DNA from 3 places in the Ferdinandcohnia sp. QZ13 genome. Region 1 is predicted to be linked to each of the others. Evidence: riboswitches for the same ligand, from Rfam matches in the RefSeq annotation. Region 1 holds a riboswitch; each other region holds the start of a gene.
What was found. Region 1 has a riboswitch for S-adenosylmethionine ahead of RGU12_RS09200 (PLP-dependent aspartate aminotransferase family protein). Riboswitches for the same ligand answer to the same signal wherever they lie in the genome.
Positions count from the first base shown of each region.

Region 2: it holds a riboswitch for S-adenosylmethionine, as region 1 does, so the genes downstream of both, RGU12_RS18340 (O-acetylhomoserine aminocarboxypropyltransferase/cysteine synthase family protein) here and RGU12_RS09200 (PLP-dependent aspartate aminotransferase family protein) in region 1, are expected to answer to the same signal.
Region 3: it holds a riboswitch for S-adenosylmethionine, as region 1 does, so the genes downstream of both, metK (methionine adenosyltransferase) here and RGU12_RS09200 (PLP-dependent aspartate aminotransferase family protein) in region 1, are expected to answer to the same signal.

Region 1 is NZ_JAVIVW010000001.1:1,882,019-1,892,726, reverse strand. Features, by position in the region: gene xylA (xylose isomerase) at 1-790, shown strand, start outside; gene xylB (xylulokinase) at 859-2,358, shown strand; gene RGU12_RS09205 (aldo/keto reductase) at 2,405-3,388, shown strand; SAM riboswitch class I at 3,525-3,632, shown strand; SAM riboswitch class I at 3,832-3,943, shown strand; gene RGU12_RS09200 (PLP-dependent aspartate aminotransferase family protein) at 4,048-5,847, shown strand; gene RGU12_RS09195 (acetoacetate--CoA ligase) at 5,971-7,935, shown strand; gene RGU12_RS09190 (thiolase family protein) at 7,936-9,102, shown strand; gene RGU12_RS09185 (Zn-ribbon domain-containing OB-fold protein) at 9,099-9,518, shown strand; gene RGU12_RS09180 (MFS transporter) at 9,568-10,708, shown strand, end outside.
Region 2 is NZ_JAVIVW010000015.1:921,360-932,067, forward strand. Features, by position in the region: gene RGU12_RS18340 (O-acetylhomoserine aminocarboxypropyltransferase/cysteine synthase family protein) at 76-1,398, opposite strand; SAM riboswitch class I at 1,696-1,797, opposite strand; gene RGU12_RS18345 (MFS transporter) at 1,984-3,261, opposite strand; gene RGU12_RS18350 (thioredoxin family protein) at 3,357-3,662, opposite strand; gene RGU12_RS18355 (toprim domain-containing protein) at 3,746-4,096, opposite strand; gene RGU12_RS18360 (YusG family protein) at 4,250-4,495, opposite strand; gene gcvH (glycine cleavage system protein GcvH) at 4,640-5,023, opposite strand; gene RGU12_RS18370 (arsenate reductase family protein) at 5,123-5,482, opposite strand; gene RGU12_RS18375 (acyl-CoA dehydrogenase FadE) at 5,644-7,428, opposite strand; gene RGU12_RS18380 (acetyl-CoA C-acetyltransferase) at 7,489-8,667, opposite strand; gene RGU12_RS18385 (3-hydroxyacyl-CoA dehydrogenase/enoyl-CoA hydratase family protein) at 8,737-10,708, opposite strand, start outside.
Region 3 is NZ_JAVIVW010000015.1:776,905-787,612, reverse strand. Features, by position in the region: gene RGU12_RS17535 (ABC transporter ATP-binding protein) at 1-170, opposite strand, end outside; gene RGU12_RS17530 (ABC transporter substrate-binding protein) at 181-1,167, opposite strand; gene RGU12_RS17525 (alpha/beta hydrolase family protein) at 1,326-2,135, shown strand; gene pckA (phosphoenolpyruvate carboxykinase (ATP)) at 2,163-3,752, opposite strand; SAM riboswitch class I at 4,019-4,180, shown strand; gene metK (methionine adenosyltransferase) at 4,438-5,637, shown strand; gene ltrA (group II intron reverse transcriptase/maturase) at 6,163-7,446, shown strand; gene RGU12_RS17505 (gamma carbonic anhydrase) at 7,531-8,073, opposite strand; gene tbcS (tetraprenyl-beta-curcumene synthase) at 8,224-9,261, shown strand; gene mnmM (tRNA 5-(aminomethyl)-2-thiouridylate-methyltransferase MnmM) at 9,454-10,026, opposite strand; gene mnmL (tRNA modification radical SAM protein MnmL/YtqA) at 10,023-10,708, opposite strand, start outside.

The DNA.
Region 1 (10,708 bases):
AGAACTTGGCGCAGAAAACTATGTGTTCTGGGGTGGACGTGAAGGCTACGAAACATTATTAAATACAGATATGAAGCTTGAGATGGACAACTTAGCTCGTTTCTTCCACATGGCAGTTGACTATGCGAAGGAAATCGGCTTAAATGTACCTTTCTTAATCGAGCCTAAACCAAAAGAGCCAACAAAACATCAATATGATTTTGACGTAGCAACTGGTCTAGCATTCTTGCAAAAATATCACCTAACAGACTACTTCAAGTTTAATATTGAAGCAAACCACGCAACACTTGCTGGCCATACATTTGAACATGAGTTAAGAACAGCACGCATCAACGGTATGCTTGGTTCAGTTGACGCAAACCAAGGGGATACATTACTTGGATGGGATACGGATGAATTCCCAACAGACCTTTACACGAACACATTAGCCATGTATGAAATTTTGAAAAATGGTGGACTTGGTAAGGGTGGTTTAAACTTCGATGCGAAGGTAAGAAGAGGTTCATTTGATACTGACGACCTATTCCATGCGCATATCGCAGGTATGGATGCATTTGCAATCGGATTAAAAGTGGCTAATAAATTAATTGAGGATAAAGTTCTTGATAGCTTTGTTGATGAGCGCTATAGCAGTTATACTAAGGGTATCGGCTTAGATATCGTTGAAGGAAAAACAAACTTCCGTGAACTTGAGGCATATGCACTTGGATTAACAAAAATCAAAAATACATCAGGTAGAACAGAACGCTTAAAAGCATTAATAAATCAATATCTATTAGAGACTCTTTAATTCATAGACTTAAAAATGTGCTGGATGTATGTTGCTCCAGCACATTTTCATAGAAAAGGATGATTCGGATGAAATATGTAATCGGTGTGGACCTTGGAACAAGTGCGGTTAAGATATTACTTGTGAATCAAGCTGGAGACGTGGCAGGCGAGGTATCGAAATCATATCCACTCATTATTGAAAAATCTGGTTATAGTGAACAAAATCCAGAAGAGTGGGTTGAAAAAACAACAGCGGGTCTTAAGGAACTTGTTGAGCAATTTGATGGAGATATCAAGGATATTGAAGGTATTAGTTTTTCCGGACAGATGCACGGACTTGTTCTACTAGACGAAGAAAACCAAGTATTGCGAAATGCTATTCTTTGGAATGATACAAGAACAACAAAGCAATGTAACGAAATCTATGAAACTTTTGGAAAAGAAAGGTTATTAGAGGTAACAAAGAATCCAGCCCTAGAAGGGTTTACGCTACCGAAAATTCTGTGGGTAAAAGAGAATGAACCTGGAATTTTTGAACGCTCTAGCGTGTTCATGCTACCTAAGGATTATTTACGCTACCGGACTACGGGTGCCGTAAATATGGAGTATTCTGATGCAGCTGGAACATTGATGTTGAACGTTGCAAAACGCAAATGGAGTCAGGAAGTGTTAGAGACTTTTGGTCTTTCACCTGAATTCTGTCCTCCATTAGTTGAATCACATGCATTTGTAGGTACGATTACAACTGAATTTGCCGAGGCAACTGGTCTTTCTAGTGAAACAAAGGTCTTTGCTGGCGGAGCGGATAATGCTTGTGGTGCGATTGGTTCAGGGATTTTATCAGAAGGAAAAACGCTTTGCAGCATTGGAACATCTGGTGTTGTGCTATCTTATGAAGAACGTAATGACCTTGATTTTAAAGGAAAGGTTCACTATTTTAACCATGGGGAAGAAAATACGTATTATACGATGGGTGTGACACTTGCCGCGGGTTATAGCTTAAGCTGGTTCAAGGATACTTTTGCAAAAGAAGAAGCCTTTGATCAATTTTTAGAAGGTATCGATGAAGTGCCAGCCGGTAGTAACGGATTAATATTCACTCCTTACATTGTTGGCGAGCGGACTCCACATGCAGATTCAACTATTCGTGGCAGTTTCATAGGCATTGATGCAGCCCATGAACGCAAGCATTTTGCACGGGCAGTCCTTGAAGGTATCACATTTTCGTTAAATGAGTCGATCGAGATATTTAGAAACAGTGGCAAAACGATTGATACGATTATTTCAATCGGTGGCGGTGCAAAAAATGAAACTTGGTTACAAATGCAGGCTGATATTTTTAACGCAAGAATTCAAAAACTAACATCTGAACAAGGTCCTGGAATGGGGGCTGCGATGCTTGCTGCATATGGCTGTGGCTGGTTCGCTACATTAAAAGAGTGTGCCGATGCATTCCTACAAACCTCCAAAACATATGAACCAAATCCGAATAATGTGGAGACGTATCAGAAGGTATTTGCAATCTATCAACAGGTCTATGCACAAACCAAGGTGATGAATGAGCAATTGAGAGAGTTTCGAAAATAAAATGAACCTCACAGCACTGTGGGGTTTCTTTGAAGGAGAGATAACTGTGAACTATCGTAAACTAGGGAATACTGGGTTAGAGATTAGTGAAGTTAGCTTTGGAACATGGGCAATTGGCGGTGCGTGGGGAAAGACAAATGATGAAGAAGCGCTGAAATCTTTGGAATATGCAATTGACCAAGGGGTTAACTTTTTTGATACGGCAGACGTATATGGCGATGGTCATAGTGAAGAACTGTTAGCCAAAGCAACAAAGGGCAAGGAAAATCGAATACATATCGCGACAAAGTTCTGTCGTCAAGGAGATATTTTTGACCCGAAAAATTATAGCTACGAACAAGTAAGTCGTTACTGCGAAGATAGCCTTCGTAGATTGAACCGAGAGGCAATCGATTTGTATCAAATTCATTGTCCGGCTACCGAAATTTTAAGGGATGGCAGTGTGTTTGAAGTTCTTGATCGCTTGCAAAGTGAAGGGAAAATCCGTCACTATGGGGTAAGTGTCGAGACTGTTGAGGAAGGGTTAATTTGCTTGGAAAATCCAAACGTGAAAAGCCTGCAGATTATTTTTAATATGTTCCGCCAAAAGCCGTTGGAAGCTCTGATTCCAGAGGCCTATAAAAAAGGTGTTGGCCTACTTGTCAGATTGCCACTTGCGAGCGGTTTACTTACTGGTAAATTTACAGCAAATCATGTTTTTGAAGAAGATGATCACCGTCGCTTCAACGAAAATGGCGAGGCATTCAATGTAGGTGAAACGTTTGCCGGTCTTGGTTTTAAAAAGGGTGTGGAACTTGCTGGGCAATTAAAATGGATTGCAGAAGGAAGGAAATCAATGGCAAGTGCAGCACTTCGTTGGATTTTAGATCACGAAGAGATTACATGTATTATTCCTGGATTCAAAAATGTTAAACAGGTTCAAGATAATTTAACTACTTTGGAAACAAAACCTTTTTCATTTGAAGAAAAGGAAAAGGTTCAGCGCTTTTACCATGAAAATGTAAAAGATTATATCAGAGGTGCTTATTAAGAGAATGGTATATTCTATTTCTCTTGTAATTAATTGAAGTAAAAACGAAACTCCAGTTATCGTTATTAAAAAAGGTATTGACTAAGTAGTATAAATTGTTTTAACATTCTTATTAAATACTTTAATAATGCGATTCTTCTTATCAAGAGAGGTGGAGGGACTGACCCTGCGAAACCTCGGCGACCAGCATAATGAATGCCCGGTGCCAAGTTCAGAGAAAGTATTTCTATTCCCAAGATGAGAAGGTGGACGAACGAATATGTTGATGTATGTTCTTGTACCCCTTCTTTTATAGAAGGGGTTTTTATTTTTAACAAAGACTAGAGGTAATTATAAGAAAACATGAATTTTTCAAAAAATACATTGACTGTAAAAATGATGTATTCTATAATACTTTGTATGGTTGAAGTGTTAACGTGTTATCACGTCAAATTAATAAAGAATTCTTATCCAGAGTGACTGAGGGAACAGGCCCGTAGAAGTCCAGCAACCTTCAAGTGAAAGCTTGAAAAGGTGCTAATTCCTGCAGATGCAAAAGCATCTGAAAGATAAGATGAGGCCCCCTCTTCTTATGTTGAGGGGGTTTTTTATTTACATAAAGTAAAAGGGTATCAACTAATCAAAAAAACTCGTAAAAATTGAACTTGGAGGTTTAAACAATGACAAAACAATATGAAACTTATGATGATGAAACGATACTTTTACATGGAGGTCAATCTCCAGATCCGACAACTGGTTCACGTGCAGTGCCTATTTATCAAACTAGTTCTTTCGTATTTCATAATACAGATCATGCTCAAAGTCTATTTAGTCTTGATGAGTCAGGTAATATTTATTCTCGAATTGGTAACCCGACTGTTGATGTGCTTGAGAAACGGATTGCATTGTTGGAAGATGGTGTCGCAGCTGTAGCCACATCTTCAGGAATGGCTGCAATTGCTCTATCCATTATGAACGTCGCACAAGCAGGAGACGAAATTGTAGCAGCTTCAAATTTATATGGCGGAACTTATAATCTTTTCGCCGTTACCCTTCCAAAATATGGAATTAAGACTCATTTTGTTGATCCAACAGATCCTGAGAATTTTAGAAAAGCGATTACGCCGAAAACAAAGGCCGTATTTGCTGAAACGATTGGAAATCCAAGCTTGCATGTTTTAGATATTGAAGCAGTATCAGCTATTGCACATGAAAATGGAGTACCGCTCATTATTGATAATACATTTGCTTCTCCATATGTTTGTAAACCAATCCAATTTGGTGCTGATATAGTGGTTCACTCCGCAACAAAGTGGATAGGTGGTCATGGAACGACAATTGGTGGGTTAGTCGTTGATGGAGGTCGTTTTAATTGGAACAGTGAAAAGTTCCCAGGATTTACTGAGCCAGATCAAAGCTATAACGGAATTAAGTATGCGAATGAATTTGGAACGTTAGCATTTAGTACAAAGCTTAGAGTGCAGCTATTAAGGGACTTTGGTTCATCTTTAAGTCCGCATAGTGCATTCCTATTGATACAGGGGCTTGAAACATTACACTTAAGAATCGAAAAGCATAATGAAAATGCATTGAAAGTTGCAAAATTCTTAAAAGACCATCCTGCGGTTGAATGGGTTTCATACCCTGGTCTAGAAGAGCATTCAGCACATGAACTAGCTACTAAATATTTGCGTTCTGGATATGGTTCTATCGTGAACTTTGGCATTAAGGGTGGTAGAGAAACTGGTAAGAAAGTAATTAATAACATTGCGTTATGGTCACATGTGGCCAATGTTGGAGATGCCAAGTCTCTTATTATTCACCCAGCATCAACAACTCATCAGCAGTTAAGTGCGGAAGAGTTAGTAAAAACAGGAGTAAGTGAAGAATTAATCCGTTTATCGGTTGGTATTGAATCATACCGTGATTTAGTTAATGACTTGGATCAGGCATTTTATGAAGCGACAGGCATTTCATCAAAAGGTGAACAAAAAGGTGAAACAGCAGTTAACGATGAGGGAGTCATTCGCTGGGCACTTCAATCAACATTTATCCGTGAAGAAGTTGATGGAAAGGAAGTTCAGCGTGCAAAAACGATTGCGGTTGTTGGTCTAAGTGGTAATCCAGCTCGCCCAAGCTACAGACTTGCAAGGAAAATGCAGCGTTTAGGTTATAAAATTATCCCGGTTAATCCAAGGGAAACAGAAGTACTCGGTGAACAGGCCTATCCAGATTTAACATCTATTCCGGTTAAGGTTGATATCGTTCAAGTATTCCGCAGCCCTGAAGCGGCAATTGGCGTTGCGGTAGAAGCAGCAAAAATACAGCCTAAGGTCTTCTGGCTCCAAGAAGGAGTCATTTCTCCAAGGGCAGTTGAGGTTGCGAAGGAAGCGGGTCTTGAGGTTGTTCAAAACAGATGTACCTATAAGGAAGCACAACGTCTTAGAGGTGCAATTGTAACGTATGCCTGTGAAATTTAACTTTAATTTGCAAATCCCCTACCTCTATGGGTAGGGGATGAATGTAAAGGTGTCTATTGAATGATGACTAAGGGATAGGTGCAGTGAGAATAAAGCTTCTCTTAGTATGAGGGAGGAAGAGAAATGACAACTCAACATAATATACTAGAATCCAAGGTTCTATGGGAGCCAAGTGAAACATGGATTTCACAGTCAAATTTGATGAAATTTTCACAAAAGGTGGGTATTCCGCTCCTGCCCTATGAACGCTTTCACCACTGGTCGGTCGTTCAACCCGAATCATTCTGGTCAGCAGTATGGGACTTTGCGAATCTAATTGGAGATAAAGGAGAAAGAGTCGTAGTTCCTCCAAGTGATGGTGGAATGCTTGGCACACAATGGTTTCCTGATTCTAGATTAAACTTTGCGGAAAATATTTTACGTGGTGATGACGGGCAGACAGCAGTTATTGAAGCCAACGAAAACGGTGTCTCTCAAACGATTACAATGGGAGAGATGCGAAATATGGTGGCAAGGGCCCAGTACGGGTTGAAGAGTTTAGGAATAGGTGCTGGAGACCGTGTTGCTGGAGTTGTAACAAATGGAATTGAAAGTTTCGTAGCCTTATTGGCAACCACCTCGTTAGGTGCTGTTTGGACATCTTGCTCCCCTGATTTTGGTCCAAAGGGGATTATTGATCGGATTGGGCAAGTTCATCCAAAAGTATTAATTGCAACTTTGGATTATCAATATAATGGAAAGTTTTATGATATTCGAAAGAACATCTCTTCTGTAAGTAAGGTGCTGAATGATGTTTCCACTATCGTAACCCTATCTGAAGACTCAAATTTATCCATAAATCAAACAAGGAACGTAATAAGCTGGCAGGAGCTATGTCAAAATGGATCCTCTGATTTAGAGTTTACCCGAGTTCCCTTCAATCATCCTCTCTACATCCTTTATACGTCGGGGACTACTGGACTACCAAAGGCGATTGTTCATTCAGTTGGTGGTACATTAATTCAACACGTGAAGGAACATCAGCTGCATTGTGATGTAAAAGCGGGAGATATCATGTTCTGGTACACAAATACTGCATGGATGATGTACCCTTGGCTACTTTCTGGATTAGCCAGTGGTGCCGCGATTCTTCTCTATGATGGGTCACCCATACCTAAAGCGAATGTGGGGATACTTTGGGAGATTGCTGAAGAAATCGGGCTCACGCATTTTGGAACAAGTCCTAAGTATTTAGATACCTTAATGAAGTCGGGGTATCAGGTAGGGCAGAGCCATAATCTGTCCCGTTTGCGCAGTGTCCTTTCTTGTGGAGCACCGTTAGCAGCAGAACAATATGACTGGATATATAACGAAATCAAGCAGGATATCATGTTGGCTTCGATTTCAGGTGGTACAGAGATCATCGGATGCTTTGTGATGGGTTCCCCTGTACATCCAGTAAGGCGCGGGGAAATTACCTGTAAAGCACTTGGAATGGCAGTGGATGTCCTCGATGAACGAGGTGTATCAGTCATCCAGGAAAAAGGGGAGCTAGTGTGTACGAAAGCTTTTCCAAGTATGCCAATTACATTTTGGGGAGAAGACGGAGATAAGCGCTACTATTCCGCCTATTTTGCACAACGTCCTGGAATATGGTCACATGGTGACTTTGCTGAACAGACAATAGAGCAATCGTTGATCATTTACGGAAGAGCTGATACCACGCTTAATCCTGGAGGTGTACGGATTGGAACTGCGGAGATTTATCGTGTTGTTGAGCAACTTCCACAAGTACAGGACTCAATCGTTTTTGGCTTTCCCGTTGATAATGATGAGGAAATCGTGCTATGTGTCGTTACTGAGGATGGGCAGCTTGATCGTACGTTAGTAGATCATATTCGTAAGGAAGTAAGGAAAAAGGCTTCACCACGACATGTGCCAAGACGTATTTACTGTGTGAAGGAAATTCCATATACAATTAACGGAAAAAAGGTAGAGGGGGCAGTTCGTTCAACGGTACTTGGACAGCCAATTAAGAACAAGGGCTCACTTGCCAATCCAGAATGCCTAGAAGAATTTAGCAGCTTGTCTGAAAGGAGTTTCTTATAAATGGTTAAACGTCGAGTTCCAAAAGGTGCAATTATAGGGATTGGAGAGCTTACTCCAGTCCGCTATAGCGAGGGTGCGACGACACTTGGATTAATTGCCGAGTCAGTAAGGTTGGCCATGCAGGATGCCGGAATTGAAAAAGACGAGATCGATGGTTTATTAATTGGTCCCCAAGTAGGCGAGACTCCTCAGCATGTTCCAGCTACTGTCGCAGAATACCTGGGTCTTCAACCGACAATGTCAAATGTAGTCGATCTAGGAGGCGCAACTGGTGCGGGGATGATATGGAGAGCTGTAGCTGCGATCGAAGCGGGAATGTGTGAAACAGTTGTATGTGTACTTGCAAATATCAATGAAAAAGGTAAAACCTTACGTTCACCAAACCGTAACCCAATTCGTGAATTTGACGTTCCATTTGGTGCTTCTGGTGCAAACACCTCTTATGCGCTATTAAAGCGTCGGCACATGGCAGAGTATGGATCGACTCAAGAAGAATTTGCACTTATTGCTCACTGGGCACGAAAAAATGCGCAGTTAAACCCAAAAGCCATTACATACGGAAAACCAGCCTCAGTTGAGGACGTGTTGAATTCTCCGCTAATTGTGGATCCCTTGCATTTGTTTGAAATTGTGATGCCTGTAGCAGGTGGGGCAGCGGTCATTGTTACCTCCGTTAAAAATGCCTCAAGGGGAGGACATCCGCCTGTTTATTTACTCGGGGCAGGTGAGAAGGTCACTCATCGAGCTGTTAGCCAAGCTCCTTCATTGGAAAACGCACCGCTAAGCTATGCGATCCGAAGAGCGTTGGAGCAGGCAGGACTTTCCGTGCAAGATATGGATTTACTATCTCTATATGATTGCTATACAAGTGTAGTTGCACAAACTTTGGAAAATGCAGGTCTTTGTGCACCAGGAAGATTTGGTTCCTGGATGAAGGAGCATTCTTTCAGTCATGATGGTGATTGGCCACTTAACACGCACGGAGGACAATTAGGATTTGGTCAGGCCGATCTTGCTGGAGGAATGTCACATATTATTGAAGCGGTTCATCAATTGCGTCATGAAGCAGATTTGCGACAAATTCCAAATGCACGTCATGCTTTAATAACAGGGAATGGAGCTACATTGAGTGAAGCTGCTGCTCTGATCTTGGGGGTGGAATCATGATAGAGAAATTTGAAAATGTATCGGTCCCAGGTCCGACGATAACACCGATCACTAAGCCGTTCTGGGATGCAGTGGCTCGTAAGGAATTTATTTTACAGAAATGCTGTGATTGTGGTGAATGGGTATTTTATCCTCGTTCCCATTGCCCGCACTGCTGGAGTAACCAGTTAGAATGGAAACCAGCTTCAGGAGAAGGAACGTTAAAGACGTGGAGCATTGTACATAGACCTGGTCATCCAGGGTGGGCAGCAGTTACACCTTATGTATTAGGGGTTGTTGAATTAGAAGAAGGCCCATCAATGCTGACACATCTATTAGTTGATTCTGATCAAGAATTAAAAATTGGGCAGCCACTGAAAGTCAAATATATAAAATGCAATGAGGTATGGTTGCCATTTTTCGAAAGTAAGGAATGAAAAATGACCTTAAGACATATTACACCATCGTAAAAAGGGAGGAAAGTCGATGTCTACAGCTCCAGTAATTCAGGAGGATATAAATACCGAGAAAAAAGGTTTTTCTAAAGAACATCGCAAGGTCGGTTTGGCTAGCTTTATAGGTACAACAATTGAATGGTATGATTTCTACTTATACGGTACAGCTGCTGCTTTAGTATTTCCAGCATTATTTTTTCCAACTTTCGACCCTCTATATGGTACACTAGCAGCCTTTGGGTCATATGCGGCAGGATTTATTGCTCGTCCGTTAGGAAGCGCGGTATTTGGACATTTTGGTGATAAAATTGGTCGAAAAAAAATGCTTACACTTTCATTATTATTAATGGGAATCGCAACATTCTTAATGGGTCTGATTCCGTCCTATCAAACAATCGGTTTGATGGCTCCACTATTAATAAGTCTTCTACGCATTGTACAGGGATTTGCTGTTGGTGGTGAGTGGGGTTCAGCGGTAGTAATGGCGGTTGAACATGCACCGAAAGGAAAACGGGGGTTATACGGCAGCTTTCCACAGATGGGAGTTCCGGCAGGACTTTTATTATCCACCTTCGTGTTCTCAATGGTAAATAACAATATGTCAAATGAAGCTTTCCTTGCTTGGGGTTGGCGTATTCCGTTTTTACTAAGTGCTATACTTGTCATCATTGGACTTTGGATTCGTTTAAGAGTAAGTGAATCTCCTGTATTTGAGGAACTGGCTGAAAAAAAGCAGATAGAGGAAAAGCCTGTACTCACCGTTCTACGCAGCCAAAAAAAACCATTATTCTTAACGATTGGAATGAAATTAGTTCAAAACGCAACATTTTATATCTATTCTGTATTTGTACTAACGTATCTGGTAGGTACAGTTAATGTCGATCGCTCCATTGGTCTAAATGCAGTCATGATCTCCTCAGTAGTTGGTTTAGTAACCATGCCATTATGGTCCTACTTGTCTGATAAGATTGGCCGTAAACCAGTCTATTTGGGTGGAACAATAGCGACGACGTTGTTCATTTTTCCGTTTTTCGCGCTGATGGACACAGGATCGGTACTTTGGATCACAATAGGAATCGTGCTTGGATTGAATGTCATACATGACTCTGTCTATGGCCCTCAAGCAGTATACTACTCTGAGCTTTTTGGCTCGAAGGTTCGTTTAAGTGGTG
Region 2 (10,708 bases), on a different contig from region 1:
AACACGAGACTTATATTATCATCTGTCATTTAAGGTGTCAATGAAAAAGTTGTGACTAATGTACCAAAGTAAAGCTTAAGCTGTAGGCAATGGTGAAACTGAACTTGTTCCATTTGCTGCTTTAATGGCTTGCTCTAAATCTTCTAAAATATCTTCAATATTTTCGATTCCAACAGATAAGCGAACTAAGTCTTCTGACACGCCAGACAACTTTAAATCTTCCGGACTTAATTGCTGGTGTGTTGTGCTTGCTGGATGAATAATTAAACTCTTAGCGTCACCTACGTTTGCAACATGTGACCAAAGCTCAACATTATTAATTAGCTTCTCACCCGCTTCTCTTCCACCTTTGATACCAAATACTATGACTGAACCTGCACCTTTTGGTAAGTATTTATCAGCTAATTGTTTGTTCGGGTGATCGTCCTCACCAGGATACAGTACCCATTCAACCCCAGGATGGTTTTTAAGATATGAAACAACTTTTTTCGTATTTGCAATATGCTCTTTCATACGAACGTGTAATGTTTCAAGACCTAGGTTAAATTGGAATGAATTAAAAGGACTTAAAGCTGGACCTAAATCACGAAGAAGTTGGACTCTGGCTTTAATGATATAAGCTACGGGTCCTAAAGCATCAGCAAACACTAAATCATGATAGCTAGGATCTGGTGTTGTAAATCCAGGGAATTTTGGTGAATTCCAATCAAATTTACCACCGTCAACAATAATACCTCCCATTGTTGTTCCATTACCTAGTAACCACTTAGTAGCAGAATGAACAACAATATCAGCTCCATGCTCAATTGGACGACATAGATAAGGTGTGGCGAATGTATTGTCAATAATTAATGGAATTCCTGCTTCATGAGCAATATTTGCTACTGCTTCAATATCAAGAATATCCAAGCTTGGATTTCCAATTGTTTCAGCAAAAATCGCCTTTGTATTTGGCGTTATGGCTTGACGGAAGTTTTCCGGATTAGTAGGTTCTACTAAGTGCGTCTTAATTCCATATTTAGGTAGTGTGTTTGCGAATAAGTTATACGTTCCACCATAAAGTGTAGAAGCAGATACAATCTCATCTCCTGCACCAGCAATATTTAGAATAGCTGTTGTTATCGCGGCCATCCCACTAGAAACAGCTAATGCACCAACTCCACCCTCTAATTGTGCTACTCTTTCTTCAAAAACAGTTGTTGTTGGGTTATGAATTCGAGTATAAATATAACCATTTTCCTTTAGCCCAAATAGATTTGCTGCATGTTCAGTTGTATTAAATTTAAACGCATTAGATTGATAGATTGGTACCGCTCTAGCCCCTGTTACAGGATCTGCTTCAAGACCTCCATGGACTGCGATTGTCTCTGGTCTATAGTTTTTTTGTTTCTCACTCATTTGAATCTCTCCCTCTGTTTTGTTTATAAAAAATATAGGCTTATTTCTAAAAGATTGTTGTTTTTAAAACATAGGTTGATTTTTCGCTCCTGGTACTCGCTTTCCGCGGGCGATTCGCAAGCCTCCTCGCTTGGCTCGCTATTCCCGCCCGCTGGCATCTCGTACTATCCGCTGAAATCACATGAAGGCCAATAGGTACTATTTCCCTTCGCACAATCATATCCAAAAACAACTAAGTTACGAAAATAGCCAAAATAAAAACCTCTTCGATAAGAAGAGGTGTATGTACGATATCTCTTCTTATCTTTCAGACAAAAAATGCCTGTTGGAATTAGCACCGTGTAAATTACCGGTTGCCGGGCTTCATAGGGCCATTCCCTCCACCACTCTAGATAAGATTTTAAATATGAAATTTATTACTTTAACAAGTTAATATCATGCTAACTCTTATTCTAAAATATGTCAATAAGAATTTTTAGAAAAAATGAGCAATTTGAAATTTCGTGTTTTATTTCGACACATATATGGAACAAATTTAAACACATATCGTTTATTTACTTCTTTTTTCCCGGGAAATATGACATATTACGATATTTTTGCTACTTGTTTCTTCTCATTACGAAAGGACTTTCTACTGAATACAAGTAGGAAATATAGCGACCCGATTAAATACAAGACTGACGTAATTGTAAACACATAAGCATAGCCCCAATAAGCTCCATGCATCATTACAATCGACGTCGATACTGGCCCCATTAGTGCCCATCCTAATGAAAACACCATTTGGTTCACTGAATTAGCAAGACCCTTCATTGAATCGTTCACTCGTCCCATAACAAGAGATGCTTGTATCGGGTTACCCGCATTCATTAATGCTTGCCTAAATAAAAATGCAATGGCTGCTATGTAAAGATTTTCTGTATACCCGGTTAACAAAAGGAATGGAAGCGAGGATAACTGCAAATACACCACTGCACGAACCTCTCCAACCTTACTCACAATAATGGGACCAATAATCATTGCAATAGCAGTTGCCGCTTGTCCCAATGAGAGAATCAATCCGATTATTGTATTGCTTGCTAGAAAGCGATCCGCAAAATACAAATTCAGATAAGGAATGACTAATCCGGAACCGAACCCAATGATCATTTGTGCGAAGGCAAACATAGCAATTAATTTGATTTGCGATTTATTTGCTTTTAATTTTTGACCAATGGATTCTACTTTTTTCATTTCTGATTGTTGTCTACGTTGTTCATTCATTTTAATGATTGGTAAAATACCTGCAACATAGATGACCGTTGCAATTAAAAGCGTAATTCTTACACTCCAGAGTCCGCTCATATGAAAAACAAATTGGAAGGTGTCTGACAATGCCCCACCTGCAATGTTTCCAACAACCTGAGCAATCATCATGATTGCCGAATGAAAGCTAAAAAGATGTACTCTTTGTGAAGATGACGAGTTTTCGGCTAACCATGGGACACCGGAAACCTGGATAAAAGCCGTCGACAATCCCGTTAAAAATGCCGTCGCAATCAGTAGCTGTTCAGCATCTAATATACTTCTAGCAAAGAAGGCTATTGTTGAAACAGCAACACCCAGCACCATCACTTTTTTTCTGCCTAATTTATCACTCATTAGACCTGCGGGGACTAGAATAATTGCCGATGCCAAAGCTGTCATAGCGATAATAGTTCCATTTGTTTGTTCAGAATACCCCAGTTCACGCACATAAAAGTTATACATGATGGTGAACATACCCATGCCAAGCTGTGTAAAAATGGTCGCTAAAATAAATAGTTTAATATTTTGATTGTATGATTTGTATTGTGTTTTCCATTCTGTCACTATGTTGCTCATATGCACTCCCATGTTTGAATATTTCGATTCCCTAAATATCATACAACTTTTCTAAAAAATTGCAATAAAAAACAACGCGAAATATCACGCGTTGTTCAGTCTTTTGAAACTATTTCAAGCAAATAGGGAACCGAGTGGAATGCATAGTATTTTTCTATCACTTTCTCATCTTTCATATGCAGTAAACAAGGGACACTCTCGATTTGCCATTCCATTGCTTTTTGAGGTAAATAATTGAGGTCGCTTTTTCCAATGGTTACGTGTGGCAGTATTTCATCAACTACCTTTATCATTTTTGATGCCACTTGGCATGTTCCACACATCGGTGTATATAAATAAAGCCAAAACTCATGCTTATTGGTGAGTTTGAAGTCAATGTCTTGCTCTTGCCATTCTTTCATGTCTACTACAACCTTTATTTTCTTAATTATCTCTTATTGTAACATGATTTTTGAAAAGACATATGATGAAAAGCTTTAACTACTTACAATAAAAATTCTGCGTGAACATCAATATTTGCTGAAAGAAGTACGGTTGCAATATGATGTTCGGGTGCTGTCGCAACCTCTCGATACGTTTTATCGATAAACAAATGCCGTGCTTCAGGGAATTCCCGTTTAAACTGTTTCCTTAGTTTATCCCCAGCACTGTCGGCATCCACTAAAATATAAACATCTTTATTAAATAAATGTTCAATCAACTCATCAAGTTTCGAAATACTTATCGTTCCATTCGTACAAATGATTTCAACTGGTTCATTTACAACCGTTTCAATCTTCTTTTTGTCTGTTCTTCCCTCGACAATGATTACTTTTTCTAAATCGTCAAAAGCCACCATTTCATCACCTTATTTCAAGTGTACATTTTTCTGCCTATTCCTTCTATTCGATGTATATAACTGCTTTTCCTTCATTTTATCGTGAAGATTCATTTTGGTGATAAATACTGAAAAAGTTGTGGAAAAAAAGACAGTGGGTATCCACTGTCTTCAACACCATCCATTTTCATCGTCACAATCAACATATTTCATATCTGGGGAAGTAGGAACATCTGCATAAGTGAAAATTTTACTCTCTTCTTGCTCATATCCCTGGTTTAACTCAAATTGAGCTCCTTCGTTCGTAAAGCGAATTTTACCTATAGGTTCTTTTTCAACAAATAGATTCATTCCGTTATTTCCAAGCTTTCCAATTACTCGATCAGTCACATCAATTCGAGTATGTTTCAATACCATAATAAACACCCTTCCCTTGGTATTTAATTTTAGAATGTCCATTAAGAAGAACTTCATTCGGCTTGGTATTATTCTCAATAAGTTAGTTACAATTGAAAAAGAGCCAGGTTAGGAATGCTCCTTTACTGGCTCTCGCGTTTTGAATTAGTCTTCTTTTATCATTTCTTCGTACTGCTCGGCTGTCATTAGGTTCTCTACATCTCCAGCATTTGCAGGTTCAATAACAATCATCCATGCTTTCTCATATGGAGATTCGTTTACGAATTCTGGACTATCATCAAGGTCTTCGTTGATTTCAACAACTTTCCCACTAATTGGTGCATAAAGCTCAGATACCGTTTTAACTGACTCAACACTACCGAACGGCTCGTCTGCTTGGATTTCGTCGCCAACCTCTGGTAGTTCAACGAATACGATATCTCCTAATTCAGACTGTGCAAAATCTGTAATTCCGATACGTACTTTATCCCCTTCAACTTTCACCCATTCATGTTCTTCAGAATAACGTAAATCTTTAGGTGTGCTCATTTTGTACCCTCCATTTAATTCGATTTTATGAAATACATTTTTGTTGAAATTGCTCAACAAGTGTTTATGTAAAAGACCTTAAAAAGGCTTTCATCCGATTTAATTTGTCCAATTCGCTTCAAAATTCGCTTCATTAAATCCAACTGTTACCTTATTTCCATCCGTAGTAAGTGGGCGTTTTATAAGCATTCCATCTGATGCAAGCAGGTCTAGCAATTCATCCTCTGATGCAGAACTGATTTTATCCTTCAACCCAAGTTCGCGGTATTTTTGACCACTTGTATTAAAGAATTTCTTTAATTCTAATCCACTGTTTTGGTACATTTCTTTTAATTGCTCTTTTGAAGGTGGATTCTCTACAATATGTATTTCCTCAAAGGCAACCTGATGCTCCTCTAACCACTTTTTTGCTTTACGACAAGTTCCACATTTCGGATACCAATAAAATGTTAATGCCATATTCTCACCACCTTATCTATCAAGAATATTTTAACATATTAAATTTTGAATGAAAAACCTTTCAATGTTCCACTGATTAATTTCGACTTAATTCCAGTTTATCCTGCAAAAAAAAGAAGAAAAAAAGCTCCTTCTAAAAAGGAGCTTCTTGGTACTTGTAATTATACTGTGTATTTTTCAGCCTCGATTAGGGTTGCTGCAATTTCTCGTTTCTTCGCAATCACATTTACAGGAGTAAAGCGAGTTAATTTACGCAATGCCGATCTCATCATGCGTAATACATCACCTTCTTCTGTCGCAACAAGAGTTTCTTTTGCATGTGCCTCAATTTCATTAAATGCTTCTTGAACAAATACTTGTGTATAAAGGATCTTTTGCTGATTCTTATCCTCACCTGATTTTTTGATTGCTTTTTCCGTGCGAAGAACGACTGATTCCATCGCATAAACATTTGCTGCGATATCTGCAATATTCGCAAGAATTTCTTGCTCTTTTTCAAGCTTTGGAGCGAATTTTTGGGCAGCAAGTCCAGCAATCATTAATCCTACCTTCTTCGCATTACGAACAAGGTACTTCTCTTGTTCTAGAACGCCTTCGCCCACTTCTTCAGGCATTAGCATCATAAGTTCTTCTTGAAGCTGTGTTGCTTTTTCAAGTAATGGTAATTCTCCTTTTAATGCTTTACGAAGAAACGTTCCAGGAACAAGTAAACGGTTAATTTCATTTGTACCTTCGAAAATTCGGTTAATACGTGAATCACGGTATGCTCTTTCGATCTCATATTCCTGCATGAATCCATATCCACCGTGGATTTGAACACCTTCATCCACAACATAATCTAATACTTCTGTATTGAAAAATTTATTGATTGAACATTCAATTGCATATTCGGCAATTGACTTCGCTACTTCTTTACCATTCTTTACTTCTTCGTCTGATAATTGACCCATGCGATCTTCAAAGTACCCGACCGTACGATACACACTAGATTCAGCCGCATAAATTTTTGCTGCCATGTTCGCCAATTTTTCTTGAATTAATCCGAATTTTGAGATTGGCGTTTTGAATTGCTGACGTTGATTTGCATATTTAACTGCAAGCTCGAATGCACTCTTAGCGCCACCAACTGCACCTACACCTAGCTTATAACGTCCAATGTTTAGGATGTTAAATGCAATCACGTGTCCTCTGCCCACTTCACCTAAAAGATTTTCAACTGGGACCTGTGCATCCTCAAGAATCAATGTACGAGTGGATGAACTTTTGATTCCCATTTTCTTTTCTTCCGCACCAGTTGATACTCCAGGAAATTCGCGTTCTACAATAAATGCTGAGAATTTATCACCGTCAATTTTTGCATATACAACGAACACATCCGCAAAACCGGCGTTCGTAATCCATTGTTTTTCACCATTTAGTACATAATGAGTACCTTCTGCATTTAATTTAGCAGTTGTTTTTGCACCTAGCGCATCAGAACCTGATCCCGGCTCTGTTAACGCGTAAGCTGCAAGTAACTCACCACTTGCTAATTTAGGTAGGTACTTTTGCTTTTGCTCTTCATTTCCAAAAAGAACAATTGGTAGAGAGCCAATACCAACATGTGCTCCGTGAGAAATAGAGAATCCTCCAGCTCTTGCCATTTTTTCAGCAATTAATGCAGAGCTTACTTTGTCTAGTCCTAGCCCGCCATACTCTTCTGGTACGTCTACTCCTAAAAGACCAAGCTCGCCTGCGCTTTTTAATAATGTTACCGAACGATCAAACTCATGATTTTCAAGATGTTCAATCTGTGGAAGAACCTCGTTTGCTACATAGTCCTCTGTTGTTTTTGCAATCATTTTATGTTCATCTTTGAAATCTTCAGGTGTAAAGACACGGTCTGCTTCGAGTTCTTCGATTAAAAAGCCTCCACCTAAAACGACTTTATCAGTTGCATTTGACATATTGTTTCCCCCTAAAAAGTATTCATTGGAGGCTAACCATGATATGGTTAGCCACTATCCTTATGCTAATAATTCAAAGACTCCGGCTGCTCCCATTCCGCCACCGATACACATCGTGACCACACCAAATTGTACGTTGCGGCGTTTCATTTCATGCATTAATGTAAGTGTTAATTTTGCTCCTGTGCACCCAAGTGGATGCCCAAGTGCAATCGCACCTCCATTTACATTTACGATCTCTTCATTAAGGCCAAGTTCACGAATTACTTGAAGTGATTGTGATGCAAAGGCCTCGTTTAATTCAAATAAGCCAATATCAGAAAGCTCAAGACCTGCCATTTTAAGAGCTTTTGGAATAGCTGCTACTGGACCGATTCCCATTACTTCAGGTGGTACCCCTGCTACAGCAAACGATCTAAATTTCACGAATGGTGTTAATCCTAAGCTAGTCGCTTTTTCACGATCCATCACCATTACTGCTGCTGCACCATCACTCGTTTGTGATGCATTACCTGCAGTAACTGAACCAGTTACTGAAAATGCTGGTCTTAATTTTGCTAATACTTCAAGATTCGTATCTTCACGTACCCCTTCATCCTGTGAGAATTGAACATGCTTTTCTACCAATTTATGATTGGAACCAACTTGTCGAAGAGTAACGTCCACTGGAACAATCTCATCTACAAATTTACCTGCCTTAATAGCAGCTGCAGCTTTTTGGTGACTTCTTACTGCAAAAGCATCTTGGTCTTCACGGCTAACACCATACTTGACCGCAACTTGTTCAGCAGTGTGACCCATCCCCATATAGTATTCAGGTGCTGTTTCGGCAAGCTTTGCATTGGGGCGAACCACATGCCCCATCATTGGGACTAAACTCATCGACTCTGCTCCACCCGCAATGGCTGTATCGGAGTGACCGAGCATAATTTTTTCTGCAGCATAGGCAATTGATTGGAGTCCTGAAGAACAATAACGATTCACAGTGATTGCTGGAACTGTATGCGGTAGTCCTGCTAATGCTCCAATATTTCGTGCCATATTTAAGCCTTGTTCTGCCTCAGGCATGGCACATCCTATAATTAAATCATCAATATTTCCTTCATAATTCCCTGCACGCTTTAATGTTTCTTTAACAACCAATGCTCCTAAATCATCCGGTCTTACATTTGCAAGAGTTCCTTTTTTCGCTTTTCCAACCGGGGTTCTCGCTCCGGCAACGATGACTGCTTCTCTCAATATATTCCCTCCTAACTTTTTAACCGCAGCAGGAGATTGAAGATTTCAATCTCCTTCAAGCATGTGGGTTTAGTTACGTAACGGTTTTCCTTTTACTAGCATGTGTTGCATTCTTTGCTGTGTCTTTGGTTCACCAACAAGGCTTAGGAATGCTTCACGTTCTAAGTCAAGTAAGTATTGCTCATCAACCTCGGTACCATATGGAACATTTCCACCTGCTATAACCCATGCAAGCTTCTTCGCAATCTTAAGATCATGATCTGAAATATAGCCTGAATATTTCATTGCTTGTGCACCTAAAAGGAGGGTTGCATAGCCTGTTTCACCAACCACTGGTACCTTCTTACGCACTGGAGCCTTATAGCCTTGTGCGGATAATGCCAATACGGATTGTTTTGCATCATAGACAAGGTGATCGCTGTTAAAGGTGATACCATCTTCTTTTGTTAAGAAGTTATTTGTTCGAGCTTCTTCAGCTGAATTTGAAACCTTTGCCATTGCGATTGTTTCGAATACTTTATTTGCGACATTTTGAAGGTTAACTTCTACTCCTGTAGGCATTCCTTGAAGGTGGTTGATATAAAGCTCCTTGTTACCACCACCACCAGGAATCACACCAACACCTACTTCAACTAGCCCCATGTACGTTTCGCTTGAGGCTTGAATTTTCGCTGCCGGTAAACAGATTTCTGCTCCTCCACCAAGGGTCATACCAAATGGTGCTACCACAACCGGCTTTTCACTGTATTTGATATTCATCATCGCTTGTTGGAAATTACGTACAACAAGATCAATGTCATAGAAATTGTCATCTTGTGCTTCCATTAAGATCATCGCAAGGTTTGCACCAACACAGAAGTTTTTCGCCTGGTTTCCGATGACTAGGCCTTTATAGTTTTTCGCCACTTCTTCTATGGAGTAATTGATCATCTGAATAATATCGAAACCGATTGCATTATTTGGTGATGTGAATTCTAATAAGGCGACATCATCACCTAAATCTATTAAACTAGCACCACTGTTTTTCTTAATGACGCCATTCGTTTCTTTTAATGTTTTTATATGAATATTCTTCGGATTTTCCTTAATAGCTTTGTATTTTCCATCTTGAAAATAAGATACAGAGCCATTTTCTTTTTTATAGAAAGAGGTATTCCCGTTTGCTAACATCTCTTTTATCCAAGCCGGTACAACAGAGCCTTCTGCTTCCATCTTCTTCACAGAATTTTCAAGACCGATTGCATCCCACATTTCAAATGGCCCCAACTGCCAGCCAAAGCCCCACTTCATTGCTTCATCAATGGCGACAATATCGTCCGCAATTTCACCTAGAAGATTAGCAGAATAGATAAGTGCTGGGCTTGTAATATTCCATAAAAGCTTTCCAGCGCGATCTTCAGTGTATAAGAGCGTTTTCAGCTTATTCGCAGTCCCTTTTACTTGTTTAATCGACGCAGTAACTGGTGTTTGAAGCTTCTTGCGCTCTTGATATTCAAGTGTTTCAGGATTTAATTCAAGGATTTCCTTACCCTGTTTCAAGAAGAAACCTTGACCTGATTTACTTCCTAACCATCCTTTTTCCTGCATTTTCTTCATGAAGTCAGGAACATTGAAAACTTCTTTTTCTTCTCCTTTCACTTGCTCATAAACATTATTTGCAACATGAATAAATGTATCAAGACCAACAACATCAAGGGTACGGAAGGTTGCACTCTTCGGCCGACCAATCATTGGACCTGTAACGGAGTCTACTTCACCAATGCTGTATCCGCCCTTAAGCATTTCACGAACAGTTACAAGCAAACCATATGTTCCAATTCGATTTGCAATGAAATTAGGTGTATCCTTCGCTTCAACAACACCTTTACCAAGTACATCCTCACCAAATGTTTTCATAAAAGTAAGCACTTCTGGGCTTGTGTTTTTTGTCGGAATCACTTCAAGCAACTTCAAATAGCGTGGTGGGTTGAAGAAGTGTGTTCCTAAAAAGTGTTTTTGAAAATCCTCTGAACGTCCTTCAGCCATTGCTTCAACCGAAATA
Region 3 (10,708 bases), on a different contig from region 1:
AATAATCCAGCGATAATGGAGAGTAATGTTGTTTTACCACACCCACTTGGGCCGAGGAGGGAGATGAACTCCCCTTCCTCGATTGTGAGCGAAATGTCTTCGAGTGCAGTCGTTGTAGAATCCTTTGTAAAATAAACATGGTGTAGATCTTTTACTGACAAAAAGTTCATAGTAACACTCCTATTTTGAGATGACTTTTTCGGCAATACTTGTGTTCACAAGTGTGTCATAATCAATTCTCTTTGGTAATTCACCTGCTTCATCCATGATGTCCTGCAAATTATTCCACGCTTCTTCCGATAGGACAGGGTTTGTTGCATAAGAGCCTTGATTCTTATAACGTTCAATAGAGGATGTGATTAAATCCATAGGTGTATCTGGAAAGAATTCTTGAACGGATTTTGCAATTTCTTCTGGACTATGTGAATCTACCCATTGCTGCGCTTTGTAGACTGCGCGTGTGAATTTTTCAACAGCATCGCCATTCTCATCCATAAAGCTTTGCTTTGTCATAAATGTTGTATAGGGCACCTTCCCAGATTCTTCACCGAAGGAAGCAACAATATATCCACGCCCCTCTTTTTCAAACAAACTAGCAGTCGGTTCAAATAATTGGACAAAGTCACCTGTACCTGATGCAAAAGCGCTAGAAATGTTTGCAAAGTCAATGTTTTGTATTAAATTTAAATCGCCATGTGGATCAATATCATTCTTCTTTAAGACAAATTCCCCAACCATTTGTGGCATTCCGCCTTTACGTTGACCAAGGAATGTACTATCTTTAATTTGGTCCCAGCTAAAGTTTTCAATATCTTCTCTTGCCATTAAAAACGTACCGTCCGTTTGTGTAAGAGCTGCAAAGTTAATAACAGGGTCGGTTGAGCCTTGTGCTTCTACATAAATAGATGTTTCCGAACCAACTAAGGCAACATCAGCACCGCCAGAAATTAGCGCTGTCATGGTTTTATCGCCACCTGGAACGGTTGTTAATTCAATTTCTAGACCTTCTTCTTCAAAAAATCCTTCTGAAATGGCTACATACTGAGGTGCGTAAAACACAGAACGCGTTACCTCGGCAATTCGGATTTTTTGAACCTGGTCATTATTACAAGCGGCTAATGGAATAATAAGCAATAATGCAAAAAGGCTAGCAAAAAAACGACGCATGTCTTCATTCCTCCTTGACAGATGTTCTGTCTGCTTAAGTACTATCTAAGATAGATTATGAAACGTGATAAAAATGTGTGAATGCCTATTTTTTCTTTTTATTGAGGAGGGTTTATAAAATTTTTTTCAAAAATAATGTGGTAGAGAGGATGGATAAAATGGTGGATGGCACAATTATTGAAAAGCAAAAATTTCCGTCTCCTAGCCCTAAAATTAATCTTTATTTAATAACATATTTGAGTAAAGGATTGAAAATAAAAGGGTATCTTGCTGAACCAAAGGAAGAAGGGGTTTATGACGGATTTTTATATTTGCGTGGCGGAATTAAAAATGTAGGGAAGGTTCGAATTGGTCGGATTATTCAATTTGCCTCAGAGGGTTTTGTGGTGATGGCACCTTTTTATCGTGGAAATCAAGGGGGAGAGGGGAACGAGGATTTTGCAGGACATGATCGATATGACGCATTTTCTGCGGTTAAAGTGTTGGAAGAACATGAAAAAGTGAATCCGACTCGAATCCATGTTTTTGGTTTCTCACGTGGAGGTGTGATGGCCCTACTCACGGCAATTCATCACCCACAAATTTGTTCGATTGTTTCATGGGGAGGCGTAAGTGATTTAAGTCTTACATATGTAGAACGAAATGATTTGCGACGAATGCTGAAGCGGGTAATTGGAGGTACACCTACAAAATACCCGGAACGTTATAAGTGGAGAACGCCTTTGTATGAAATTGAAAAGCTTGAAGCCCCATTACTTATTATCCATGGTGAAAAAGATGAAAATGTTTCTGTCGAACACGCATATCGACTTGAAAAAAGAGTAAGAGAGTTAGGAAAACAGGTAGAAAGCTGGTATTTTCCACAATACGATCATTATTTTCCGCCGCATGAAAATAGGGAAACGGTGAGAAGATTAACGGAGTGGATGAAAACAAGGGAGCCCAAAACCCAAAAGCTCGAGGGGTGATTTTCCTCGAGCTTTTAAACATTGAAATTATATTCTAGGTCCACCCAATAATTCAATTTCCTTTGCAACATTAGGGAACTTTTTGAAGTTTTCTTTGAATTTAATAGCTAATTCTTTGGCCTTTACATAGTACGTACTTTGGTCTGCCCATGTTTTTGCAGGTTGTAGTACATCATCAGGAACACCAGGAATGTGAATTGGAATTTCTAAACCGAAAATATCATTTTTCACGGTTTCCGCATGAGTAAGTTCACCCTCTAACGCAGCTTGAACCATTGCACGCGTATATGAGAGTTTCATGCGACTGCCTACTCCATACTCTCCACCTGTCCACCCAGTATTCACTAAAAATACCTGAACATTGTGCTCGTCAATTTTTCTTCCAAGCATCTCAGCATACTCAGTTGCCGCAAGTGGAAGGAAAGGAGATCCAAAGCAAGTTGAGAATGTGGCTTCAGGTGCTGTCACTCCTCGCTCTGTTCCTGCAAGCTTACTTGTATAACCACTTAGGAAATGGTACATGGCCTGTTCTTTTGTTAGCTTACTAATTGGAGGAAGCACGCCGAAAGCATCTGCCGTTAGAAATACAATGGTATTTGGATGTCCTGCAATGCTAGGTACAATAATATTATCGATATTATCGATTTGGTAGGCAGCTCTTGTATTTTCCGTCAATGAATTGTCATCATAGTCAGCTATTCTTGATTCTTCATCAACAACCACATTTTCTAAAACTGAGCCAAAACGAATCGCATCAAAAATTTGCGGTTCCTTTTCACGTGAAAGATTGATGCATTTCGCATAGCAGCCACCTTCAATATTAAACACTCCAGAGCTAGACCAACCGTGCTCGTCATCTCCAATAAGTCGACGGTTTGGATCTGCCGATAGAGTTGTTTTTCCTGTTCCGGATAGACCAAAGAAAAGCGCAACGTCCCCTTCTTGACCTACATTAGCAGAACAGTGCATGGAAAGTATGTTTTGCTCAGGCAATACATAGTTCATCACCGAGAAAATTGATTTTTTAATTTCACCAGCATACTCTGTTCCTCCTATTAAAACCGTTCGTTTTTCAAAGGAAATAATGATGAAGGTTTCAGAACGTGTACCATCGACTTCAGGATCTGCCTTGAAATTAGGTGCACTAATAACTGTGAATTCAGGTTGATGTGTTTTTAAGTCTTCTTCAGTTGATCGAACAAACAATTGTTGGGAAAAAAGATTATGCCATGCATATTCGTTTATCACTTGGATTGGCATACGCACTTTTTTATCAGCACCTGCATACCCATTGAATACAAAAATTTCATCTTTTTCTTTCAAATATGAAAGCACCTTTGTGTAAAGGTTTTCAAATGCAGCTTCAGAAATTGGCTTATTCACCTTGCCCCAGTCAATTCTATCTTTCGTAGATGTTTCTTCCACGATGTATTTGTCTTCTGGTGATCTTCCTGTATATTTCCCAGTTGTTGCACACACAGCCCCAGTCGAAGTAAGAATTCCTTCTTGTCTAGCAAGTACTTTCTCAACTAAAATAGGAACAGATAGGTTTTGATGTACATTTTTTCCATTCACTAATGCTACTAGCTGCTCATTTGAAACTTCAACTGAATTCATGTAAAACCATCCTTTACCTTTTTTTATATAATCGAAATTTACAATTAGTATAACACATTAACGAAAATAGTCTATACTATTTACGTATTTTACGTAACATATCTATAAAAAGTGCGTACAGAATCAAAAATAGTCCGATATAATTCATGTGTTTGGATATATATCTTTTTCTTTAAAAAATTTGCCCCATTTTGATCGTTTTTTTTTCCGAATTTGGTTGACACGAAAAGGATGACTACGTTATGATAATTCATTGAACGGATACTCTCTTATCCCGAGCTGGCGGAGGGACAGGCCCGATGAAACCCGGCAACCATCACTTTTTACATATCAAGCGAGTTTTTTAGAATCCTATATATATGTAGGTTTCCATTGATAAAGGTGATAAGGTGCTAACCTGAGCAAGGTATGTCCTTGATCGATAAGAGTGAAAGGCGAGATAAATGATAATACCTTTCCTCAAAAAAGTAGGGAAGGTTTTTTATTTCTTTAATAAGAACTATGTTACTTATAGCGGTTATATGTGTTCACCACAGATAACTAGTCTACATATGCTGTATTAATGGTTGTTAATATAGGATAGAAAATCGTGAAGGTAACAATACTAAGGGAATGAGTACCGTATCAATGAATGTCAGAATTTGAGGATAACTTGATTCTGAATCCGAAAAAGGAGGAAGCGTTTGTGACAACTAGACGCCGTTTATTTACTTCTGAGTCTGTTACGGAAGGACATCCAGATAAAATCTGTGACCAAATTTCAGATTCTATTTTAGATGCCATTTTAGCAAATGATGCAAATGCACGCGTAGCGTGTGAAACTTCTGTTACAACAGGTCTTGTACTTGTTGCGGGAGAAATTACAACCTCTACATATGTAGATATCCCAAAGATTGTCCGTGAAACGATTAAAGAGATTGGTTATACCCGTGCAAAATACGGATTTGACTATGAAACTTGTGCTGTCTTAACATCAATCGATGAGCAATCTCCAGACATTGCGATGGGGGTTGATCAAGCATTAGAGGCTCGTGAAGGTCAAATGACAGACGAGCAAATCGAAGCAATTGGTGCAGGGGATCAAGGCTTAATGTTTGGTTATGCATGTAATGAAACAAAGGAGTTAATGCCTTTACCAATTTCGTTAGCTCATAAGCTTTCACGCCGTTTAACAAAAGTTCGTAAGGATGAGATTCTTCCATATTTACGTCCAGATGGTAAAACTCAGGTTACCGTTGAGTATGATGAGAATAATAATCCTGTCCGTATCGACACCATTGTTATTTCAACTCAACACCATCCGGAAATTACATTGGAACAAATTCAGCGAAATCTTAAAGAACATGTGATCAATCCAGTTGTTCCAAGTGAACTAATTGATGAAAATACGAAATACTTTATTAACCCAACTGGCCGCTTTGTAATTGGTGGTCCTCAAGGGGATGCTGGCTTAACAGGTCGCAAAATTATTGTTGATACGTATGGTGGTTATGCACGCCATGGCGGTGGTGCATTCTCAGGTAAGGATCCAACTAAGGTTGACCGTTCTGCTGCATATGCTGCACGTTATGTTGCGAAAAACCTCGTGGCAGCAGGATTAGCGGATAAGTGTGAAGTTCAGCTTGCGTACGCAATCGGTGTTGCTCAGCCAGTTTCTATTTCTGTTGATACTTTCGGTACAGGAACTGTATCTGAGGATGTTCTTGTAGAATTGGTTCGCAATAATTTTGATTTGCGTCCAGCGGGTATTATTAAAATGTTGGATCTTCGTCGTCCAATTTATAAACAAACAGCTGCATATGGTCACTTTGGTAGAAACGATCTTGATTTACCATGGGAGCGTACTGATAAAGCAGAAACTCTAAAGACACAAGCTGCAAAATAAGATAGAAAAGCTCGCCGATTTGGCGAGCTTTTTGTGTTCGCCCAGCATGGGCGAACTCTAACGGGTGAAAGTCCCGAGTGCGACCTTGTAGCGGTAAGCACATAGCTAAAAGCAAGGGTGTCCATGGAGACGTGGAATCTGAAGGAAGCTCACGGCAAACCTCCGGTCTGACGAACAGAAACCATATAGGAGGCAACGTATGAGGATAAGACTGCACAAGAAGTTAAAGTCCAATAGCTACAGTAATCATACGGTGTAAATATGGCAGATAGATGGAGGGAAAGAGTTCGTACCTTAACTGGGGAGGTCTCACTAAGCTATACCAAAATCTTATAGAGATATAAGACTGGATGGTGAGAAGTCAGCAGAAGCCGTAGTAGTGAAGATGTCTAATGAAAGTTAGAAGGAGCGAAGGGCTGAACAATTTTATCGTTATAGAAATCTCAATTGGAAGAGGAAATAGACCACTGGCACATCGCGACAAAGTGGATACCGCCTTCACGAGACAGAAAGGAAATAACAAGCATGTATGAAGGAAAACTACTTGATAAAATCCTAAACAGGGATAATCTTAACCTGGCATTCAAGCAGGTGGAAAAGAATAAGGGTGCAGCTGGTATAGATGGAATGACTGTAGATGAATTGGGGGCATATATGGCATTAAATAAGGATGAAATCATCTTACAAATTCGCCAAAGAAAATATCAACCCTCTCCCGTATTAAGAGTGGAGATTCCTAAACCAAATGGCGGAGTTAGACTTTTAGGAATACCAACGGTCAAAGACAGGGTCATTCAACAAGCAATTGCACAAGTACTTACACCTATATTTGATAGGCAATTTAGTGAATATAGTTATGGATTCAGACCAAGACGGTATGCAGAGATGGCTATATTACAAGCTCTAGAATTTCTAAATGAGGGTCATGATTGGATTGTAGATATTGACCTAGAACGTTTCTTCGACACGGTCAATCACGATAGACTAATGAATCTTGTATCAAAAACAGTAGATGATGGTGACGTCATTTCTCTCATTCGTAAGTTTTTAGTGAGTGGGGTACAAATAGATGAAGATTATGAAGAAACAGTTATAGGAACTCCGCAAGGAGGAAACTTATCACCCTTACTCAGCAATATCATGCTTAATGAATTGGATATGGAACTTGAAAGACGAGGTCTCCGTTTCGTCAGATATGCGGACGACTGCATTATTATGGTCAAAAGCGAGATGGCTGCGAGACGAGTGATGAGGTCAGTGACAAGGTTTATAGAAGAGAAGCTAGGCTTGATTGTTAATGCCAGTAAAACGAAAGTAACAAGGCCAAATGACCCCTCCATGAAATTTCTAGGATTCGGTTTCTTCAAAGATTATCAAATGGATTTGTACAAAGCAAAACCACATCAAAAGTCAGTAGAAAACTTCAAGTTTAAGTTGAAACAATTAACACGGAAAAACTGGAGTGTTGATACGAAGTATCAGGTTGAAAGAGTCAACCAAGTAATACGAGGATGGATAAACTATTTCAAAATTGGTTATATGAAAAAGCTGTTGGGAACAATAGATTCCCACACAAGAGTTAGACTACGGATGTGTATTTGGAAGAAATGGAAAACAGCCAAAAACCGTAGAAAGAATTTAATTAAACTGGGAATGAACAAATATAATGCTTATAAATATAGCCACACCAGTAAAGGAATAGTACGTATCGCTTACTCATGGGTACTTACCACAACAATAACGAATAAGAGATTAGCCCAATTTGGACTAATCTCATGCGTGGAACATTATAACAAAGTACATGCTTAGTATAAAATTGAACCGCCGTATACGGAACCGTACGTACGGTGGTGTGAGAGGACGGCACGAAAGTGCCTCCTACTCGATTCGTACTTATTTTTCTGTATTTAGCTCCAGGCGCTTTTCTTTTTGTAATTGTTTATAATGCTGTCCTTTTTCAACATATTCACGACGAATTCTAGCCATGTCTTTTTTATCCACTTCGTTTAATTCACGAATCACCTTAGCGGGTCTTCCAAAGGCGAGTGTGTTGGGCGGAATTTTCTTACCTTGTGGAACGAGGCTCCCAGCACCAATAAAAGCACCTTCACCAATTTCAGCACCATCAAGAATAATCGAACCCATTCCAATGAGAGCATTTTTACGAATAATCGAGCTATGTAAGATAACCTGATGCCCAATTGTGACATCATCTTCAACGATTAAGGGATTGTTGGGGCTTTGATGCAAAGTCGAATTGTCCTGGATGCTCACTCTTTTTCCGATAACTGTTGGTGCTACATCACCTCGAATCACAGTATTAAACCATATATTTGTTTCATCACCAATTTTAACGTCACCGGTAACTGTTGCATAGTCCGCAATGAATGCAGATTCCGCAATTTCAGGATATTTCCCTTTGTATGGATAAATCATAATAGGTACCCCCAGTTAATTGTTTGATATTCGCTGTAATATCATTTAATGTTAGTGTATCAACTTTCACAAGTATCGTAAATCGACATATATTCAATCTATCTAAAATTTGAGGTGATATCTTTGGTACCAACACAACCAATAAGTTTAATGAAGAAAGTGTATCGTGAGGTATTTCCAATTGTACATCGTGAATTAGCTATTTGGAAAAAGAAAGCTGAGGAGATTCCAAATGAGGAGCTTCGGAAGCAGGCTTTGGCTAGCATTCATTCAAAAACATTTCACTGTGAAGGTGGATCCATCCTCGCCTTATTAGCAGAAGGAAAAATGGAGGAATGCATCCGTTTTATCGTAGCTTATCAAACAATTAGTGACTATCTGGATAATCTATGTGATCGAAGTACCTCATTAGACCCTGTCGATTTTCGTTCGCTCCATGATTCCATGCCAGATGCATTGCGACCAGGGCAACCAACAAAAAATTATTATCAGTATCGCGATGAGCAGGATGATGGTGGCTATTTAGAAAGCCTAGTCTTAACTTGTCAGGATGTTCTTCAAAACATCAACCATTATGATAAAATAGATACTTTTTTACAGGAATTAGCAGCCTATTATTGTGATCTGCAAATACATAAACATGTAAAAGTAGAAGAGCGTGTCCCAAGGCTTGAGAACTGGTTTAAAAGCCATCAAGATCAACTTCCACGTATGGAATGGTATGAATTTTCAGCGTGCTCAGGGTCAACACTAGGCATTTTTTGTTTAGTGGCTTATGCGTTTCATGAGGAATTCAACCAGGAAATTGCAGTTAAAGTTAGAAATGGATATTTTCCTTATATACAAGGGCTCCACATCCTTCTTGATTATTTCATTGACCAAGAAGAGGATCGTCAAGGTGGGGACTTGAATTTTTGTTTTTACTATCCACATGAAAATGAACTTGTGGCTCGTCTTAAGCATTTTATTAATGAAGCGGACAAGCATACAGCAGGATTACCAAATGAAAAATTCCATCGAATGATTAATCGAGGATTATTGGGCCTCTATTTGTCAGATGAAAAGGTTCGAACACAGCGAAGTGTTTTAAAAATTGCAAAGAAAATCATTAGACTTGGTGGGAAGACATCGTTTTTCTTTTACATGAATGGACGGGCTTACCGTAGATTTCAACAAGTAATTGGATAAAAAAAGATAGAGCGGTGGAGCTCTATCTTAATTTTTATAAGTAAAACTTTGGGCATAACATTTCAGACTGACTTGAAAACGCTTGTCAGACAAGGCGCGCAGTCGATTGAAGACGCGAATAGAAGTTGCCTTCATGAGCGGACGAGAGAGGCAAGCAACGAAGAATGCGAGCGTTTGTCAACAGTCTGGGCTCTATCTTTTTTCAATACCGATAATAAAAGGCGGATTATTCATTTGATTCATAAAACGATACATTAATACATGAGCGCGTTGTTGGTCAAGTGTTGAACAGTATTCCAGAAGGCGATCTCGCTCGACAGCTCCTTCATCATGACCGTGATACACCACAAGGACAATAATACCCTCAGGCTTCATAAGAGATAATAATTGCTCTATCGCTTCAATCGTAGAATCTGGCTTTGTGACAATTTTCTTATTTCCACCGGGTAAATATCCTAAATTAAAAACGGCACCAGCAATTTTCCCGTGGGCTTCTGTCGGTATTGTCGTTAAAAGTTGATTATGGCTTTTATGAAACAAGCTTACACGATTGAGTAATTCTTGCTCTTTCAGTCGGGAAGTTGTACTTTCGATTGCTTCTCTTTGAATATCGAAGCCAAAAACATGTCCACTATCACCAACTAAGGACGCTAGCATAGCGGTGTCATGTCCATTTCCAATCGTTGCATCAACGGCATAATCTCCTTCGTTAATAGCAAGATTGAGTACTTTCCGGGCGAACGGAAGAATTCGATCTAATTTCATACGCTTTCCGCCACCTTTTGATAATATTTACCTTGATAGCTGTCACGACGATTTAATTCAGCATCAATTGTATTAAGAACCTCCCATTTGTTAACGCTCCACATTGGTCCTACCATTAAATCAATTGGACCATCCCCTGTTATGCGATGAACAATCATTTCTGGGGGTAAAATTTCAAGTTGGTCACAAACTAATTGTACATATTTATCAAAAGAGAGGAATTCCAAAAGTCCTTTTTCATATTGTTTGACCATCGGGGTTCCTTTTAATAAATGAAGCAAATGAATTTTTATTCCTTGTACATCGAGTTTCGCAACCTCCCTAGCCGTATCCATCATCATCTCTGGAGACTCCTGTGGAAGTCCATTAATAATATGGGAGCATATTCGAATATTGTGCTTGCGAAGTTTATTGACCCCGTCAACATAGCATTTAAAGTCGTGAGCACGATTAATAAGCTGGGCTGTTTTTTCATGAACGGTCTGTAGCCCAAGTTCAACCCAAAGATAAGTCCGTTCATTTAGCTCTGCTAAATATTCAACAACATCATCTGGAAGACAATCAGGTCTTGTTGCAATCGAAATGCCGACAACCCCTTCTTGATTTAAAACTGGCTCGAAACGTTCACGTAATACTTCTACAGGTGCGTGAGTATTTGTGAAGGCTTGGAAATACGCCATGT